Regions from separate parts of the Roseovarius carneus genome, predicted to be linked through region 2. Evidence: riboswitches for the same ligand, from Rfam matches in the RefSeq annotation. Region 2 holds a riboswitch; the other holds the start of a gene.
What was found. A riboswitch is a leader RNA that binds a small molecule or an ion and turns the genes downstream of it on or off. The one in region 2 is predicted to bind thiamine pyrophosphate.
Positions count from the first base shown of each region.

Region 1: it holds a riboswitch for thiamine pyrophosphate, as region 2 does, so the genes downstream of both, thiD (bifunctional hydroxymethylpyrimidine kinase/phosphomethylpyrimidine kinase) here and KUD11_RS00760 (ABC transporter substrate-binding protein) in region 2, are expected to answer to the same signal.

Region 1 is NZ_JAHSPD010000001.1:1,322,250-1,326,662, forward strand. It holds gene KUD11_RS06580 (sensor histidine kinase) at 1-1,458, shown strand, start outside; gene KUD11_RS06585 (hypothetical protein) at 1,538-1,675, shown strand; TPP riboswitch at 1,737-1,840, shown strand; gene thiD (bifunctional hydroxymethylpyrimidine kinase/phosphomethylpyrimidine kinase) at 1,886-2,698, shown strand; gene thiO (glycine oxidase ThiO) at 2,704-3,717, shown strand; gene thiS (sulfur carrier protein ThiS) at 3,686-3,883, shown strand; gene KUD11_RS06605 (thiazole synthase) at 3,883-4,413, shown strand, end outside.
Region 2 is NZ_JAHSPD010000001.1:136,889-141,301, reverse strand. It holds gene KUD11_RS00770 (ABC transporter ATP-binding protein) at 1-65, opposite strand, end outside; gene KUD11_RS00765 (TenA family protein) at 62-739, opposite strand; gene KUD11_RS00760 (ABC transporter substrate-binding protein) at 739-1,674, opposite strand; TPP riboswitch at 1,764-1,868, opposite strand; gene KUD11_RS00755 (DUF4153 domain-containing protein) at 1,975-3,726, shown strand; gene KUD11_RS00750 (heme NO-binding domain-containing protein) at 3,792-4,379, shown strand; gene KUD11_RS00745 (GGDEF domain-containing protein) at 4,379-4,413, shown strand, end outside.

The DNA.
Region 1 (4,413 bases), 1.2 Mb from region 2:
ACGTACCTGCGCGACTACATCCAAAGCACCGAACGCTATTCCTTTGTGGGGTTCATTGATCTGAATGGCATCATGGAGTGTTCCTCTGCTGCGGGCATCGTGGATATGTCGGGGCATGAGCGCTTGGCCGCGCGCATCGCGGCACCGGGGCAGTGGATTGAGCGTCTGGACACGCCCTTGATCAGCCGCGAGCCGATTATCTCCATCCTTCATCCCGTGCAACGCGCTGGTAGTTTTGCGGGATACATTGCCATTTCCATTCCGATGACGCAGGTGGTTGAGCACCCTGACGCAGATGCCGCGCGGCGCCCCGTTAGCCTCACGACATTCAACAGCGCAGGCGATATCCTGACGCATGACAGCACCGACAGCTCGGTGGATGTGCAGGCTACGCTGCCCGCTGATCGCGCGCTGGCTGCGCTGGCCGGTTCACAGGATGAGACGTTCACGGCCACCGATCGCGCCGGGCGCGAGCGTAGCTTCGCCCTCGTGCCGATCATCCCCGATCTCACCTACGCGCTGGGCAGTTGGCCCCCGGACCTGCGCCAAACAAGCTTTTGGGGCATGGCGGTGGCGCCTGCGGTCTTCCCGCTTTTGATGTTTTTGGCCAGCCTCGCGGTGGCGTATTTCGCCATGGACCGGCTTGTGGTGCAGCAGGTGGCGGACCTGCGCCGCCGGATGCGCGGCTTTGCCCGCACGCGCGAATTTGACCCTGACGCCCGCGCGTTCGGCATGTCGGATGAGCTGCGCGATCTGGACGAGACCTTCACCGACATGGCGCTTGATCTGATGGATGATGAGGCGAAAATGGAGGACGCATTGCGCGAGAAGAACGTCCTTCTCAAGGAGGTGCATCACCGGGTGAAGAACAATCTGCAACTCATCTCGTCAATCATGAACATGCAGATCCGCAAGGCCCAAAGCCCCGAGACCGAAGTTGTGTTGCGCCGCCTGCAAGAGCGGATCATGGGGCTGAGCACGGTGCATCAAAACCTCTATCAGACCGAAAATCTCAGCCGCACGCAGGCTGATACGCTCTTGGCGGAGCTCTTTGATCAACTGGCGGTCACGGGGATCAAGCCCGGCAGTAATGTGGATGTCAGCCGCACATTCGCCCCGCTCATTCTGGTGCCTGATCAGGCCGTCCCGCTCTCGCTTTTGGCGTCCGAGGCGGTGACGAATGCGCTCAAATACATCGGCGCTGTCGAGGGCGCGCGCCCCTACCTGCGCGCGGCTCTCACGCGCCCCGGCCCGGATCAGGCGGAGTTCACATGCGAAAATTCCCTTGCGGCAGCAGTGCCGGATGAGGCCGAGGGCACAGGTCTCGGTGCGCAGCTTGTCCGCGTCTTCGCCGCACAGCTGGGTGGGGAGGCCGTGGTCGAGACAGGGGGGGATTTCTACCGCATTACCGTCCGCTTCGCGGTTGATGAGACCGAGCCCAGCCCCGCCGATCATTGAGCGCAGGCACGGCAACGGAACCCCCGTTGGGGGCTGCGTGTTGAGGGGGCATGTACACAGAAACGCAACAGGGTTTGGCATGACATTCGACCTTCTTTTCGCAGGCTTGGTGTCGCTTTTGGTGATCACCGCACTCATTGTGGCGATCACGGGTCCGCGCCAACGTGGACGCAAACGCGCGTCCCCCCGCATGCGCAAGGACGATCCCAAGCGCTGATCCCACACACAAAAACCCAGCACCCGGCGATTGCGCAGCCCCTGCAACTGGTGTAGCAATCTGGCATCCGTCGGGGGGCCCATATGAGGGCTGAGAGGTGCGTTGCGCCGACCCGTCGAACCTGATCCGGGCAATTCCGGCGTAGGGAACGGAGATATGGCCCAGGCGCCATCCTTCCCCTCGTTCTGCCCTAACCTGAATGAGGAGCTTATGGTCGAGATTGCCGCCACGCCCATCGCCCTGACCATCGCTGGCTCTGACAGCGGCGGCGGCGCGGGCATTCAGGCCGACCTCAAGGCGATGTCGGCCCTCGGTGTCTATGGCGCGAGCGTGATCACCGCCGTCACCGCGCAAAACACCCAAGCTGTTACCGCCGTCCATGCGGTGCCCGCCGATGTGGTGCGCGCGCAGACGGACGCGGTTCTGGCGGATATGGGCGTAGGGGCGATCAAAATCGGCATGCTCTTCTCACCGGAGATTATCGAGGCTGTAGGCGTGGGCCTTGCGGAGTATTCCGGCCCCGTGGTGCTCGACCCGGTGATGATTGCCAAATCGGGTGATGCCCTGCTTCAGGACGCCGCGATTGCAGCCTTGGGCCGCGTGCTCCTGCCCCGCGCCGACCTGCTGACACCCAACCTGCCCGAGGCCGCACGCCTTTTGGGCACAACCCATGCCGAGTGCGAAGACGAGGTCGAGGCGCAGGGCCGCGCCCTTCTGGCGCTTGGGCCGCGCGCGGTTTTGATGAAGGGCGGCCATGCAGGTGGGGCGGACTGCGTTGATCTGCTGATCACCGCCCAAGGCACCACCCGCTTCACCGCGCTGCGCGTGGCCACGGCCAATACCCATGGCACCGGCTGCACCTATTCCGCCGCCATCGCCGCGCATTTGGCGCGGGGGCTGGAGATGGAGGAGGCCGTGCGCGCGGCCCACGCCTATCTCGCGGGGGCGATCCGGGCGGCGGATACGCTGCGCATCGGCTCGGGCCACGGTCCGGTGCATCATTTCTTTGGTCAGTGGGGCTAGCCCGCGTGGAGATCACCATCATTGGCGCAGGCGTGACCGGGCTGGCCGTGGCGCGGGCCTTACGCGATCGCGGCGCTGATCTGCGCATCGTTGAGCGTGGTGACGGGGCGGCCCCCGGCCCGCAGGCCTGCTCATGGTGGGCGGGCGGGATGCTGGCCCCGCATTGTGAGGGCGAAAGTGCCGAGGAGCCTGTCGTGCGCTTGGGCCAAGAGGCCGCCGGATGGTGGGAGGCCGCCACGGGCTGCGTCACGCGCGCAGGCTCGCTCGTGGTCTCGCCCGCCCGTGACCAGGCGGATCTGCGCAGGTTTTCGCAACGCACTTCGGGGTTTGAGCCGGTGGACGAAGCCCAGATCGCCGCTTTGGAGCCAGACCTTGAGGGCCGCTTCACCAAAGGCCTCTACTTCCCAAGCGAGGCGCATTTGGACCCCCGTGCGGCGCTGACAACCCTACGGACCCGTCTGGAAGCGGAGGGCGTCGCGTTTGAGACCCGAGAGGCCGACCCCACGCAGGAAGCCAAGCGCGCGCTCACCATCGATTGTCGCGGTCTGAGTGCACGCGCCGCGATGGATGGCTTGCGCGGTGTGAAGGGCGAGATGCTGGTTCTGCGCTGCCCCGATGTGGCTCTCACGCGCCCTATTCGTCTTTTGCACCCGCGCATCCCGCTCTATATCGTGCCGCGCGGTGAGGGGCTTTATATGCTCGGTGCCACCATGATCGAGGCGGGTGCGGGCAAACATCCCAGCGCCCGCGCTTTGCTGGAATTGCTGAGCGGGGCCTACGCGCTCAACCCCGCCTTTGGCGAGGCGGAGGTGCTGGAAATCGGCGTTGATGCCCGCCCCGCCTTTGCCGATAACCTGCCCCGGATCAGCCGCAAAGGGCGGCTTATCTCGGTTAATGGTCTCTATCGCCATGGCTTCCTTCTGGCCCCCGCCATGGCGCGGATGGTGGCCGCGATGTTATATGATGAGACAACACCGGAGGTGCTTCATGAAGATCGAGTTAAACGGCGCACCGCGTGAGACATCCGCCACCACGCTGGACGTTTTGCTCAGCGAGGCGGGCTATGACGGCGCGGTCGTGGCCACCGCGCGCAACGGCGATTTCGTGCCGCGCAGCGTGCGCGCGGACGAGGCTCTGAGCGAGGGCGACAGGATCGAAATCCTCGCCCCCATGAAAGGCGGATGATGCGCAGCTTTTACGGAACCGACCTGCCCAATGGGCTGATGCTGGGCACGGCGCTATACCCGTCGCCCGCCATTCTGGCCGAGGCGTTTCGCCGCTCGGGTGCATCCGTGGCTACGGTCTCGTTGCGCCGCGAAAGCGGGCAGGATCGTGCGGGACAGGATTTCTGGGCGATGATCCAAGGGCTGGGCGTGCATGTGCTGCCCAACACGGCCGGGTGCCATTCGGTCAAGGAGGCGGTGACGACTGCCCATATGGCGCGCGAGGTGTTCGGCACCAAATGGATCAAGCTGGAGGTGATCGGCGAGGAGGATACGCTGCAACCGGATGTGTTCGCGCTGGTTGAGGCTGCGCGGATACTCTCCGAGGATGGATTTCAGGTCTTCCCCTATTGCACCGAGGACCTTGTTGTCGCGGATCGTCTCCTGCGCGCGGGATGCGAGGTGTTGATGCCATGGGGCGCGCCGATTGGGTCCGGCCAAGGGCTCAACAACATCTTCGGGCTGCGCGCCATGCGGGCGCATTTCCCGGAC
Region 2 (4,413 bases):
GCTGGCAAGATCTGCGTCTCGCCGATACGGGCGCTGGCCCGGATATTGAGCCCCGGTGCGTTCATTTCGGCAGGTTCATCGCCCAGAAGCCCGCCTCAAGCCGGGTCGCGGTCTCGAACCGCGCCGACAGGGCCGCCCAGCGGGGACTACCTTGCGGATCAGACCCAAGGCGGCGGGCCACTGCGCCATCAATCAACGCGCCCACATCACGGCAGAGGGTTTGCGTGTCGTCACCTGCATAGGTCTCGATCCAGTCTGCATAGGGCGTGGTGGCCGATTTCTCCCGCGCCAGCCGCGCACCGATCTCGCCATAGCCCAGAACGCAAGGCGCAAGGGCGGCCAAAAGGTCCAGAAGATCGCCCGAATGGCCCGCATCCAGAACATAACGGGTATAGGCGATGTTGTGCGTATGCTCACGGGCTGCAAAAAGATCAGCTTCGCTCAACCCTTCGGCGGCGCAGGTCTGGATATGGAGGCCAAGCTCCTCGTCCAGAAGGGAGGTCACCGTGCGCGCGGCGAGGCGCATTTCCTCAGGCGTTTCGGCCTTGGTCACGGCCAGCGCCCATGCGCGCGAAAAGTGGATGAGGAAGATATAGTCCTGCACCAGATATGTCAGATACGCCTCACGCGGCAGGGTGCCATCTTTCAGCCCTTCGACAAAGCGGTGATGGGTATAGGCGCGCCACGCGCCCGAGTGCTCGGCGCGCCAAAGCGCGAAGGTTTTGCCGTAGTCCACCATCACTCAGCACCCAGATCAATCGCCAGAGACGACACGGGGCGGATGCCCTCGATCAGACCCGCCTCCGACAAGAACGCCTCATAGCCTGCATAGCGCGCGGCATCCAAACCCGCAGGGCGCAGCGCGAAGCGGGGCAGGGTGTCGCGCCACGCGCGCTTGTTCAGCTCATCATCCAGCTCGGCCGAGGTTGCGCGGAAAATGTCCCAGCTTTCCTCGGGGTGGTTGACGATGTATTGCGTGGCAAGCTCCGTGGCGCGCAAAAAGCGTTTGAGCATCTCGGGGTTCAGCGTCTCGGAATTGGCCACATAGATCAGCTCGTCATAGGGCGGCACGCCTTGCTCCTCGACGAAGAAGCACTTTCCCGCGACACCTTCGATATCCATCTGGTTCAACTCGAAATTCCGGTAGGCGCCCAGCACCGCATCCACCTGCCCAGACATCAGCGCTGGGCTGAGCGACCAGTTGACATTGACCAACTCGATATCATCCAAAGTCATGCCCTCTTGCGCGAGGATGGACACAAGCAGCGCTTCCTCAACCCCCGCCACGGAAAACCCGATTTTGCCGCCTTTCAGGTCGGCGATGGATTTTACCGGGCCATCCTCCAGCACCAAAAGGCAGTTGAGCGGGCTGGCGATCAGCGTGCCCACGCGAATGAGCGGCAGACCCTCGGCCACCTGAAGGTGCAATTGCGGCTGATATGAGATGGCGAGGTCGGCCTGCCCGGCCGCGACCATCTTGGGCGGCGCGGAAGGGTCGGCGGGGGCGATAATCTCGACCTCAAGGCCCGCATCCGCAAAAAGTCCACGCTCCTGCGCGATGATCAGAGGCCCATGGTTTGGGTTGATGAACCAGTCCAGCAGGACGGTCATCTTGTCTTGGGCGGCGGCAGGGCCGGCGATGAGAAGGGCGGCAGCGAGGGCGGCGAGGCGCATGAGTATGTCTCCGGATGCGGGGGCTATGCCCCGGCTTGGGTGGAGATCAGCAATGGCATAAGGACAAGGCAAGCCGCGCGCGGGTGCGCCTCAGGCTTTGCTCCGTTCCCTACGCCGGTACTGACCGGATCAGGTTCGGTGGGTTGGCCAATGCCTCTCAGCCATGATCGCTCACAGCACCCCAACGGATGCGTTAGACGTAGCAAGACGCGCGCGCTCTGGCAAGCGTATCTGCGTTGCGCGCGCCGCCCGGTGCGTTAGGGTGGCCACGCAGATACGCCAGAAAAGGAGCCACCGGAGATGAGCCAAGAGATGCAAAGCGTGGCCACGCGCCTGTCGCTTGCGGCGATCGGCGCCCTGTCGGGCCTGGCCGTTTGGGGCATGGCCGAGGTGCTGCCCGATCTCGTAGATAATACGCGCGCCTTGGTATTTCTGCTGACGCTTGGTTTTGTGTTCTTTGGCGTGCTTCTCGCCCTCATTGGCCCTGAGCGCCCTGTGCCTGCAAGCTTGGGTGCGGCGGGGCTTGCGGTGCCGTCGGCGGCGCTTTTCCTCTGGGCCAGTTACCGGTTCGAGAATATGGACGCGTTTTTCGACCATTCCGAGGGGCTTCTGGCGCTGGGTGCTGGGCTCTTTATTGCGGTGCCGTTTGTGGCGGCTGGTATGGCCACGCAGGGGGGCTGGCGCGATTACGCGCGGCTCTTTGATACCTCATGGAATATCGTGGTGCGCTACGCCGCCGCTTGGCTTTTTGCCGGGGTGGCATGGGGTGTCGCGATGGCATCTGACGCACTTTTAGGCCTTGTTGGCGTGCATGTGATCGAGACATTGATCGAGATTGAGGTGGTGCCCTACATCTTTACCGGGCTGGTTCTGGGGCTTGGTCTGGCCATCGTTCATGAACTCAGTGATTACATCTCGCCGTTTTTGTTGATCCAGCTTTTCCGGGTGCTTGTGCCCGTGGTTCTAGTCGTTGTGGTGGTCTTTATTGTGGCCCTTCCGCTGCGCGGGCTCGGTGATCTCTTTGGGCAATTCTCAGTGGCGACGATGATGGCGGGGGTCGCGATTGCGTCCATCACGCTGATCACCACGGCGATTGGCCGCGATGACGAGATGTCGGCGCAGGGCGCGGGCATGCTCTTTGCCACACAGGCGCTGAGCATTCTGATCACGGTGCCTGCTGCCCTCGCGCTTTATGCCGTGTGGCTGCGGGTGGACCAATATGGGCTGACACCACAGCGGGTGGCCGCGATGCTGGGCGCGTTTGTGGTGCTGAGCTATGCGCTGGCCTTTGCGGTGTCGGTTGCGATGCGCGGTGATTGGCGCGGGCGGATACGGGCGGTGAACCGTTACAAGGCGATGGCGGTTGTCACCCTCGCAGCCCTGTGGATGACGCCCGTGATCAACGCCGAGCGCATGTCCACCGCCAGTCAGGTCGCGCGCGCCGAAGCCGGTTTGCCGCCCGAGGAACTGGCCCTGTGGGAGATGGCCCATGACTGGGGCAAACCGGGGCGGCGGGGACTGGACCGGGTGGCGGGCTTTGCTGAAGCGTCTGGAAACACAGAGCTTGCGGCACGGATCGACAGCGCCCGAACCGCTGCCAACAGTTGGGAATTCAGCCAAACGGTGCAGGCCGAGGACGTGCCTATGCTGGACGGAACCGTGCCGTTGCGACCTGCGGGCGCGGTCCTGCCGGAGGGGGCATTCGGTAGGCTCAGCGCATTTGAGCAGCGCAGCATTGATGCGGCCTGCAAGCGAAGCCTGCTGGGGGGCTTTCCGGGCTGCGTTCTGGTGATCGCGGGATTTGAGCCGCTGACCCCGGTGCAGGGGGTGATCGGCCTTTACTATCAGGGTGGCGACATTGTGCAGGTAACGGCCTACGAGCTGCATGAGGGCGCACTTATGCGCATTGGGCGCGTGATAACGGCAGACGGGCTTTCGCCGCGCTTGGGGCGGGCCGAGATGATGCAGATTCTTGAGGGCGACTTTCAGATCATCCCTGTTCCGCGCAATGTGTTGGACCTAGGAGAGATGCAGATTTTTCCGCGCAATTGACGCTGTTTGCTGAATATTAACCGGGCTGCACGATACCTGCCGTATTGCATTTTGCGGAGTTGGATATGCACGGGTTGATTAACCGGGCCATTGAGCGATTTATTCGTGACACCTATGGGCGCGACACATGGGGGCGTGTGACGCGGCTTGCCGGGCTCGATTTCACCGAGTTCGAATCCATGCTGACCTATGACGCGGCGTTGACCCAAGATGTGCTTGCCGCCGCCGAAACGGCGCTTGATCGTCCATTGCCGGGAATTTTGGAAGATATCGGAACCTATTTGGTGTCGCACCCCAAGGTCGAAGGGCTGCGGCGTCTGCTGCGATTTGGCGGTGAAGACTTTCACGAATTTCTGCACTCTTTGGATGACCTGCCCGCGCGCGCGCGTCTGGCCGTTGGTGATCTGGTGCTCCCCGAGATGGAGCTGCGCGAGCACGGCCCTGAGCTTTACACGCTGACCTGCCGGGGAAATCTGCCGGGGTTTGGCCATGTTCTCGTGGGGCTCTTGCGTGCATTGGCTGATGATTACGGCGCGCTTGTGATGTTGGAGCAGCAGGGCGGTTGCGAGGGTGTGGAGAGCGTTGAGATCCGCCTGCTTGCCAAGGCCCATGCCACCGGGCGCGCATTTGATCTGGGAGCGGGGGCGGGATGATGAGCGAGAGCGCAAAATACATGGCGGCGATGCT